DNA from 2 places in the Paenibacillus sp. FSL W8-0439 genome. Region 2 is predicted to be linked to the other one. Evidence: riboswitches for the same ligand, from Rfam matches in the RefSeq annotation. Region 2 holds a riboswitch; the other holds the start of a gene.
The links. A riboswitch is a leader RNA that binds a small molecule or an ion and turns the genes downstream of it on or off. The one in region 2 is predicted to bind cyclic di-GMP.
Positions count from the first base shown of each region.

Region 1: another riboswitch for cyclic di-GMP. It lies ahead of MKX36_RS05805 (glycosyl hydrolase); the one in region 2 lies ahead of MKX36_RS02005 (collagen binding domain-containing protein).

Region 1 is NZ_JBBPAK010000001.1:1,379,453-1,385,076, forward strand. Features, by position in the region: gene MKX36_RS05795 (UDP-glucose dehydrogenase family protein) at 1-952, shown strand, start outside; gene MKX36_RS05800 (sugar phosphate nucleotidyltransferase) at 1,607-2,983, shown strand; cyclic di-GMP riboswitch class I at 3,139-3,220, shown strand; gene MKX36_RS05805 (glycosyl hydrolase) at 3,234-4,835, shown strand; gene MKX36_RS05810 (hypothetical protein) at 4,884-5,624, shown strand, end outside.
Region 2 is NZ_JBBPAK010000001.1:454,323-459,946, reverse strand. Features, by position in the region: gene MKX36_RS02025 (NAD(P)H-dependent oxidoreductase) at 1-402, shown strand, start outside; gene MKX36_RS02020 (TIGR02328 family protein) at 502-882, opposite strand; gene MKX36_RS02015 (DUF445 domain-containing protein) at 916-2,172, opposite strand; gene MKX36_RS02010 (AraC family transcriptional regulator) at 2,805-3,686, shown strand; cyclic di-GMP riboswitch class I at 3,737-3,817, shown strand; gene MKX36_RS02005 (collagen binding domain-containing protein) at 4,053-5,624, shown strand, end outside.

The DNA of each region.
Region 1 (5,624 bases), 930 kb from region 2:
GAACGAAAAGATTAAGGATGTAGTGGCTCGACATACGAGTTTGTCTTTTGATATTGTATCCGCGCCGGAGTTCCTGAGAGAAGGCTCAGCCATCAATGATACGCTTCATCCAGATCGCATCATTATTGGTTTGGACAATACAGGTTTGCGTGAAACAATGGTCACTCTGCATCAGGTATTCACGGATAAAATCTATGTGACCGATATCCGCAGTGCTGAAATGATCAAATATGCCTCCAATGCGTTCTTGGCAACTAAAATTTCGTTTATTAACGAGATTGCTAATATTTGCGAAAAGGTTGGCGCGGACGTTACCTGTGTGGCTGAGGGTATGGGCATGGACAAACGGATCGGTTCCTCTTTCCTGCAAGCAGGGATCGGATACGGGGGCTCTTGCTTCCCGAAAGATACGAATGCGCTCATCCAAATTGCGGGTAATGTAGACTATGAATTTAAGTTGTTAAAATCGGTGGTCGAGGTGAACACTGACCAGCGTTTTATGATTGTATCCAAGCTGCGTGAATCGCTGGGTCAGCTAAACGGCGTATCGATTGGCATTTGGGGCCTCGCCTTCAAGCCTAATACAGATGACATCCGCGAAGCTCCAGCACTGGAAATCGTAGAAACGCTCATTCAGGCAGGTGCTATTGTCAAGCTGTATGATCCCATTGCGATGGATAAATTCAAGGAGCGCGTGGATCACCCGAATATTATATGGTGCTCCTCCCCGCAGCAAGCCGCCGAAAGAAGCGATGCTGTGTGCCTGCTGACGGATTGGGAAGAGTTCAAAGAAGTTGATCTCGTGCAACTGGGCTCTATTCTACACAAGCCAGTTCTGATTGACGGTCGTAACGTATTCACCGAGGAACAGATTCAAGGCTCTGGACTGGAATACTACTCCGTGGGTCGTCCGCGGATGAGTGGGTGGAACAGAGATAAAGTGGAAGTTTAAAAAGTGACTGTGGGCGGTGGGGAGACGCTATGCGTTCCATTTGATCTTCTGAGCGCTGTTGCAGTGGGATTCTCTGGATTATATAAAACATTCCAAGGTAAGAATCCCGCTGCAAAGGAGAACGCTAGCGCTTCTCCAGATTCAAATGGACCGCTTCGCTGCTTTTGCCGCATAGAGTCACGGTTTTTAATCTCCCATCTTAGGGGATGGGAGTAGTAAGGGCGTATCGGAAGGAGCGGCACAGTTGAAGCCGCTCCTTCCGATTAAGGCGCCATGCGCTGTACCGCGGCGCCCCTGTGGAGCAAGCCTACCATGTGGATACGCTATGCTGCTCCTGTAGAGCAAAGACGCCATTGCGGTTGTCGAAGGCAATCTTGGCAAGGCGTTACGAAGCCTTGATTACTAGAAGCTTGCAAGCAAGGCAGGCAAACGCCGAGCTCCCCAACGTTTTTTACAGGCTGACCGGACTTAATAATGTCCGGTCGTGCCTTTTGCACCACAAGGTATGATCGATATGATGCATTTTTGAGTAGCGTAGGAATGGATTTGAATCCCGGTCCAACAGCGATCGTAAGATCAAATCCAGCCCGTAGCGGGCTACTCAACCTTGCCTCATCCGATCGCCCACACATTATAGAGAGGAAGTGGAGAATTATGAAGCTCGTACTTTTGTCTGGTGGTTCCGGTAAAAGATTATGGCCGTTATCCAACGATTCCCGTTCCAAACAATTTTTGAAGGTACTGGAGAGCCCGGAAGGGATTTCGGAATCCATGGTGCAGCGGGTATGGAGACAATTGGGAGACAACGGATTATCCGAATCCTCGTTTATTGCGACAGGGAGAGCGCAGGTTGAAATGATCCAGAGTCAGGTCGGACCGAATACGCGCATCATAGTTGAGCCGGAACGCAGAGATACCTTTCCTGCGATTGCGCTGACAGCGACTTATCTATATTCCATTGCGGGTGTTTCGCCTGATGAAATTATAGCTATATTGCCTGTAGATCCTTATGTAGAGGATGCTTTCTTTGCTTCCGTAGCTCAACTGGAACATACACTTCAGGAGAGTGAAGGCAAGCTTGCATTAATCGGGGTTGTCCCTTCCTATCCTTCAGAGAAATACGGTTATATTATTCCAAAAAATGATGCCACTCAAGGTAGCACAGGCTACCGCGAAGTGAGCCATTTTCAAGAGAAACCCGACCGGGAGCAGGCGGAGCGTCTGATTGAACGCAATGCTCTATGGAACTGCGGGGTTTTTGCATTCAAATTAAGCTATTTGCTGGATATCCTGGCATCCAAGGGCCTGCCGCTGAATTATGAAGAAATGCAAAAGCAATACGCATCTCTGGAGAAAATCAGCTTTGACTACGAAGTCGTTGAGAAGGAGAAGGACATTGTTGTTCTTCCTTATGATGGTTTTTGGAAGGATTTGGGCACCTGGAATACGCTCACAGAAGAAATGTCTAATCAGCAAGTGGGCAGAGGTGTAGTAACGGAGGATTGTGTCAATACAAGCCTTATTAATGAGCTGGACATTCCAGTAGCGATCATTGGAACGAATGATCTGATTGTAGCCGCTAGCCCAGATGGTATTCTTGTGACCAATAAGGCAGAAAGCCCACGCATCAAGGAAGTGCTCAAGGCTCATGATCAGCGTCCAATGTATGAAGAACGCCGTTGGGGGCAGTATCGAGTTGTAGACTATGTAAAGTATGACGAGGGTAATGAGGTACTGACCAAACGAATCCGCGTACACAAAGGTAAAAATATCAGCTACCAGCTTCACTTCAAACGAAGCGAAATCTGGACCATTATTAGCGGCGAAGCGGAAATTATTTTGAATGAGAAGCTGCACAAAGTGAAGGCCGGTGACGTAGTCCGTATCCCTGAAGGAACCAAGCATAGTATTTTGGCTGTAACCGATGTGGATTTTATAGAGGTGCAGACTGGCTCTGAGTTGGTTGAAGAGGATATTGTACGCTTTTGCATGGATTGGAATGAAATTGCCCGTCATCAATTTATCTCATAATCGTTTTCGTAAAAACGAAATAAAGAAGATTTGATGAAAATTTATAGCCCAAACTGTCGAAATTGGGCGAAAACCTGTAAATTCATGAACATGACCTATTAAATTTTGGTAAAAAAAAGTCGATACTTAGGTTAAGAAGGAATCCAAACTCCTTCCAACGATAAACGCAGCCCTGTCGAAAGGCAGGTACGCAAAGCTAAAGGGCCTTCCCGTAAGGATGGCAGCCTGGCTACCGAAAGGAAGAGCAAAAGTGAGATTCAATTTTATTCCTCTGTATCGACTGATACGTCATGTACTCCCCGTAGTTATAATTTTTTCTTTGTTTCCCGTCGGATTTGGTGATTCTCTGTCTGTGGTGAATGCCGCTTCATTACAACCTGTTAATTCGGACGCTTGTACTCAGGCCCGTGAACTATACAATTATTTACTCAGCATCTCTGGAAAGAAAACAGTCACTGGTCAGCATGATTATTTGGAAAGTCCAGATGAATTAAGCAACAAGGTCCAAAAAATCAGCCAGGCGTATGTGGGTCTGCACGGCTATGAGATGGGAGCCATCTCTGGTCAATCTGACGCTACAGAAGCAGCACAACGTAAAAATGTCGTCGATAGCGCTATTCGTTGGAGCAGAGCAGGTGGCATTGTGACGATGACTTTTCATGAAGCGCTGCCGGGTAGACCGCTGACTTGGGCCAATGTGCAGGCCAAAGTAAGTCAGGCGGAGTTCAATAAATACGTCACGCCAGGCACTGCGCAGTATAACCTCCTCATTGCCGATCTGGATAAGGTCGCTGTATCGTTAAAGCAGCTTCGTGATGCAGGGGTTCCGGTATTGTGGAGACCTTACCACGAAATGAATGGTGACTGGTTCTGGTGGGGAAACAAAAACAATTTCAATCAGCTATGGAATATCATGTACGACCGTTTTGTTAACACGCATCAATTGAACAATCTGCTGTGGGTGTGGAGTCCCAATGCTCCCAATTCCTACACTGTCCCGTATACCCCAAAATATCCGGGGGATGACAAAGTGGATATTTTGGCAGTAGACATCTACAACAATGATTTTAAGCAAAGTCACTATGAAGGACTGCTCGAGTTGGCACGGAATAAGCCGATTGCTATTGGCGAGCACGGTGAGATACCTAGTTCTGAGGTGTTGCAGGCTCAGCCAAAATGGGTGTATTCCATGACTTGGGGCAAGATGCTGACCGAGAATAACACAACCACTCAAATACAGGATTATATGAACGATGCGAAGAGTTTGACACGGGATGATGTGAAAAATGGGCTGGAGGCCATCCAACAACCTGGAACAGATGTACCGACCTTACCGGATGAGGGACAAAGTGAGCCTCTCCCAGCTCCACCAGTAGTGATTGCTCCTCCAGCTCCGACTCCTCCTTCCGTTCCTGATGAAGTATATGTGAACGGGCTGCGGGGCGAATATTTCAACAATATGAATTTGAGCGGCAGTCCTGTTTTGATCCGTACAGACAGTAAGCTGGACTACAACTGGCGCGCCATTGCTGCTGATCCAAAGGTAAATGCCGACCAGTTCTCGGTTCGCTGGACGGGTAAAATCAAGCCACAATACTGCGAGACCTATACGTTCACAACCATATCCGATGATGGTATTCGTGTATGGGTAGACGGCAAGTTAGTGATCGATAGTTGGTTCAAACAAAGCTGGACAGAGCGAAAAGGCAGTATTGCTTTGGAAGCAGGTAAAATGGTAGATCTAAAAGTGGAATACTATGATGAAAAAGGCGATGCGATGGCACGTCTGATGTGGGAAAGTCAGCATGAAGCGAAAGCGGTGGTTCCCGGAAACGCTTTGTTTCTTCCTTGATAGATACTCTTTCCCGGTCAAAAATTTTGAGGAGAGAGGGTGTATCATATGATGAAAAAATGGTTGACCCATAGGTATACGGTCGTATTATCCGGATTACTAGGGGTCGCAGCTCTAGCCATGATCGCTTGGTTTATATACACGCCTTCAAAAAGTGTAGAATTGCAGACAGATAAGGTAGCGGCGGCCAGTCCAGTATGGAAGCTGGGCCAGAGGGATGACTCCTCAGCGGAATTTAAAGGAGTGGTCGGTAGGGATAATATCGATATTTCTGCAGCAGCAGCTTCTTCCGAATTATCTGCTAAAGCAGCATTTTCGGCGTTGTCGGAAGCAGAAAGTACAACAGTTCCGGTATTGCTCAGCAGTGGAGATATTCCTCCCGGTTTGAATGCATCCACAAATCCAGAACTAACACTTCAATATAAGCTGAATCAGGTTCCTCCCAATGGTATGATATTCCGTGTTCGGATTTTGGATGCGGGCAAAGCTGTGCCGCAGATGGCTGTCTTCTCAAATCATCAGCTGTCCGGAATCATTCAGATTGCCGGGGTATCCGGTACTGGGAGTACCTATAATTTCAAAAACAACTACGAGCTGTATATCCCCAAAGAACAATTGCAAAGCGGTGTTAACGTACTCAAGCTAAAGACAGCGCGCTGCCTATACTGCTCCTCTGCGGAAGATAAAAATGTGTGGTGGACTTGGGATGACTTGAGCTTGGAGACGTTAGCTTCCCCTGCGGCCGAACCGGTACATGGGAAATATATAATGACTGGTACGAATGTGAAT
Region 2 (5,624 bases):
AAGGATGTCCGTTATGATTCACCTTACGTGGAGTACATGTATAAAGAGGTGAAGGGTATGTCTGACGAAGACTTTGCCTCCCTACCAGGCCGCTATAAGATTTTCCAAGGTGAAAACCAACGCCTGCTGGAAAACGAACGCACGTTATTCGACTGGGCCTCCAAGCAAACTTATATTGCCTTAGGTAATATGATGACAGCGGCAGCTCAGATCGGCATTGATTCCTGCCCGATTGAAGGCTTTAACTATGATCAGGTGCATGCCATTTTGGAGGAAGAAGGCCTGCTGGAGGACGGGCTGCTGGATATTTCAGTCATCGCTGCCTTCGGTTATCGTGCTCATGAACCCAAGCGGGAAAAATCCAGACAACCACTGGAGAAGGTCACACGCTGGGTTCTGTAGCCTGCGACTCATACCCTTCCAAACCTAGGACATTAAAGCATCTAAAAAGCGGGCTTGCGGCGCTCCATCTGAATGATGAACACACCGCAGCCCGCTTTTTTAGATCACTTCAATCTCTATTAAAATTCCTTTGGAAGCCAGGTTATCCAGGCACTCCTTCATATATTCGTCATCATGCTCCACATATGCGTCCGCGCCTGCCAGTTCCTCGCCTAGCTCCGCTTCCCAAGGTTCACACTGCTTACCACGATACAATGGCTGTTCCCATAGTGGATCAACATTGTATCCTCTGCTTTTCATTTCGTCCATAATGAGCTTATGATAGCGTACCAGCAGCATGGGGTGATAGTCGAACACATAATTCACTGTGGCGTGTGGCTTTCCCCACCCGTTCCCCCGCAGGGCACAACACTCACGATGTTGTCCCAACAGTTGGGGACGGGGGAGCTTGCCAATCAATTGTTCATGCCAAAGCCTCATGCTTCCACAACCTTATCTGTAGCTTTTTCTGTATTATTGGATTAGCATACGGATACCTGTCAGTACAATACCGATCAGGAAGCCTGTTACTGCGCCGTTAATACGTATCCACTGCAAATCCTGTCCCAGTTTGTCCTCCATCAGTGCAATCAGGGATTTGTTGTCCATTTTGTCTACATTTTCGCGCACCAGGTTACCAATCCGGCTATGATTGGCTTCCACGAGACTAGTAATTCCTTCCACGATTCGTGCATTAATTTTGTCCAGCAATTCGGTATTCCCTCTTAAATCAGCCAGCATCCGATCCAGTAACGGTAAAATGTAGGTCGGCACATAGTCTTCGTCTTCCATATAGTTCAATAAGCGGGTACGAAGCTCTTCCATTTTACCGAGCACGGACGCTTCGCCTTCCCAAGCTTCAATCAGGCTATCCTTCCAGCCGTTCAGCCCTTCCTGAACCGTATCCTTCGTTGCCAATCGGGTCACCTGTGTTCTCAGACCGTCGATCACTGCCAGACGGCGCGGATGCTCTTCCCTTTGCAGCTCTGCTACCTGATCCAGCAGGAAATGACGAATCATTTCACCCATGCGCTCTTCGTTCAGATAGCCGAGGAAGGCGTTCAAGGCAAATTGCATCAGCCCGCTCACCTGCAAACCACTGACAGCCTGCATCCCTAAGGTGCCAAGTGTATAGCCTGTTTCCGGTCGCAAAAGCCAGGATTCCGCCTGCTCCAGCGTGTAATCCAGTGCGCGAATATCATAGCCCTTCTCACTGGATTGGCGGGCAAGCGCCTCCAGTAGTGGTCCGGCATCGATGTCCGTCACCTGTCGCTTGATCTCAGCCACGATAATCGGAGCCAATTCCGCGAGCGGGAGCGACTGGACGAGCCGCTTGGCGAGCACATCTATCGATGCTGCTGCTTCTGGTGTACGCAATCCTTTTTCCACACCGCCCAGCATCAGCTCCGCCAAACGAATGTCCGCGATTTTAGAAGCAATGCTGTCTTTGTTCAGCAAGTTATTTTCCACCGTATTCACCAATGCATTCGTGAGCTTGTCCCTATTTTTGGGGAGAAGCGCCGTATGTGGTATCGGGATGCCTAGCGGATGACGGAACAATGCTGTGACAGCGAACCAGTCTGCCAGTCCCCCTACAAGTCCTGCCTCAAAGGCTCCGGCTAACAATCGAGCCCAGCCATATTGCTGGAAGGGCACGGTGGCTGCAAAGCCTGCCCCTAGAATAACGAGCGACCAAGCCGCTGCGGTTTTCGTATTTTTGGGTTTTTCCATTCTGTAATCCTCCAAACTGACTATCGATAAGTTAAGCTACTATACATGTATTACCCATCATATCATTGCCTGTGTAATTTCCAAAGTTGAGAGCACTTATAATTCAACACATAAGGACATTTTTTGCGTAATTTTTTATGCATATATCTCTCTTTTTTACATTCATGTTCGTGAACCAAATCACAACACTGGGTCCAAAATCTCATTTTCAATAATAAGCCTTACGAACCATTTTATCAGAACCAAGTCCTAAATTTCTTAAACCGAAAGGAGAAGTGAATGGAAAAGTTGAATGGGCATGTAAGATATTTTTTTCAACACTATCCTATATTTGACCCCAGAAAGGATTTGAATCCATGATGACCTCAGAATTCTTTCAACAATATTCGACCTTTTATACGGATGACCAAGTTGAATATCCATAAGAAGCGAGGCTTCAATAAAACTAACACACTTAATTTGATATATAGACATATTTAATGTTATAAAGTGCAAATTTTGATATTAGACATATTTAATGTGATAAAATAAACTTTTATTAAATAGTAAATCATGTTTAATCAGCCATTATATATTGGTAAAACAAACCAAGATAAGCTAGATAAAATTGCTTTTTTGTAAAGGAATTGAATATGACAACAGACCAAAAAAACATCGAGGGCCTCTGGAACGGCGAACCTGTCGTAATTGTGCGCACCCCCTCCGCTTTTGCCAAGCAATCCCTTTTATATATTCAGGAATTAGGATATTTCCAAAAAACCTCTGATTTTACAATAGAAAGGAAAGAACTCACCTCCTTTTTGCTTGTTTTTACGCTGTCTGGTAAGGGAGAGTTACTGTACCAGGACAAGAAATATATTTTAAAGCCTCATGATTTGTTTTTTGTTAATTGCGAGGAATATGTACAATACAGCACCTCCGGTGATGAAGCCTGGAAGTTTATCAGCTTATACCTGTACGGCAACCTGATCGAGCATTTTTACGAACAATTTGCCAAGCATAATAAACCGGTAATATCCGTGCACAATCCGTCTATTATATTGGACAAGCTGCATGCTCTAATCTGCGGACAGTCTGATCGGAGCCTTTCCGGCGAGCTGCTAACGTCCAGACTCATTGGTGAGATACTGACGTACATTTTGCAGCATCCTTATGATCAGCGGCATGTAAATGCTGGAACGCTCAGCGAAGTACGTCGGGTGCAGCAGTACTTGGACCAGTCCTATTGTGAACGAATTACGCTAGACTCACTGGCAGACATGTTCAACCTAAACAAATTTAATCTTGCTAAAAATTTCAAAAAACAGATTGGATTTTCTCCAATTGATTATCTCATTAATGTCCGGATCACAGCCGCTCAGGGATGGCTTAAAACCAGTGACATATCCATTGTGGATATCGCAAGGTACGTTGGGATTCCCAATACAAGCCATTTTATCAACCTATTCAAGGAACATGTAGGGGAAACACCTCATTCCTTCCGTAAAAAATGGGGAAACCGCTCCAAACTGTAAATAGGAGGTCTCATGTACTCCGTTTGATAGACGATAGACGAACAAGCTATTCAAGCTAATGGCAAAGCTGTCGAAAGACAGTGACGCAAAACTATAGGGCCTTCCTACTCGGATGGCAGCCAGTTACCAGGTGAACGAGCTTTTTATTATGCCTTTTTACATAGCTCCATCACAAAATTGCTATACCTCTCTCGAAGAAAAAACCTTGATCACTATGATCAAGGTTTTTTTCTGTTGGGGTAGTCATGTCAACCTAGCATGCTGAATATACTAATTTCGAACTAGGAGGAGGGAAGGAAAACAATATAACACAACATAACCGCCGGAGCTTGCCATATTACGATGAATAGGAGAATCACTTGGAGCATGGGAACCAAAATAAATGTCATGATTATTGCCTTATTGCTCATTGTCCAAAGCTTTTTCAGCACCACACTGGCTTACGCAGATCCTCCTGCCCCTGAACTGCCGCACAGTGCTGTATCCGATCCTACAACCGTTACGGATGCTGTATATGCGGTCCCAAACCCTGAACCCCCTAAGGAGGTTCCGCCAAACACTGTCCCTTCCGTGCAAGGAGCAGCTCATTCAAAGTCTCAAAAGGAAGCAGCTCCCCAGAGTATACTAACGAAGTTGAGTCTAACGGACGAAGCCGGACGTGTCATTGATGCGGTATATAATCCAGGTAGTACGTTCGACATTGGATCAGCCATCCAACTTGGCTATGAATGGGAGCTTCCTGACGATACTTATAAAGCAGGGGATACCTTCACCTTTCACTTACCAGAACAGTTTGTCATCTACACTGATATCTCATCTCCGCTAGTGACTACAGACGGGACCGTGGGGTTCTTTACAGTAGATCGTCAGGGTAAGGTCATCATGACCTTTAACCAATATGTAGAGAACCATTCCCATGTCAGCGGCAAACTGCAAATTAAAACCGAATTCACAAAAGAAACGGTGAAAGGCAGCACAGAAGTCATCATTGCGATTCCAATTAAAGGCGGGGTTCAAACGGTCATCGTAAATGTGAAACCCCAGTCAGGGCCAACCTTAAGCAAGCAAGGAAAAATAAATGGCACCCACCAGATCGACTGGGCCATTGATGTGAACAAACAGCTAAACACCGTTAAACACGCCCTCATTACCGATCCAACTCCTTCAGGACTGGAACTCGTGAGAGGCTCTATCCGACTCTATCATCTGCAAGTCAATATCGATGGCACGACCGTTGTCAAAGACCTAGTGAATGCGAGTAAATACGCCATTGAATCGGATCAAGCCGGGACCGGATTTGCAATTCGTTTTCAAGATGCTAGCATTAGCACTGCCTATCAGATCCAATACTCCACCCGCATTACTGGCAACGAAACTCGCTTTTCCAACACAGCGACGCTTTCAGGAGATGCGATAGATAACGTTGCTGCCACCGCTACAGTTCAGGTGGAGCGTGGTGAATTTTTGTCCAAAAAAGTTGAAAAGTATGATCATGCCACACAAACACTCTCGTGGGCCATAAGATATAACTTTGGCGAGACAAAAATCCCCGAAGCCAAAGCCCTTTTAATTGATCATTTCAACAAAACTCAAAAATTGCTGCCCGGTTCTTTGAAAGTATTTAAGGGAAATACACTGGAGGAGCTTCCATCGTGGGCGTACACCGTCATCCCGGTTGACTATCCCGACCGTAACGGCTTCAAACTTCAATTCAACTTCGACGTAGATTCAGCCTATACCATCCGATATCAGACCCAGGCTAGAGGCCGCGTCTATGAAGATGAAAAAATTACAAACATCATCACCACAGATGGAACCCAGAAGATCATATCGACGGAAATCACAAGCGGAGTTATGACTAAAATGTATGACACGCCCAATTACAACACGAAAGTCATACCTTGGGTGATCACCATTAATACAGACTCATACACCATG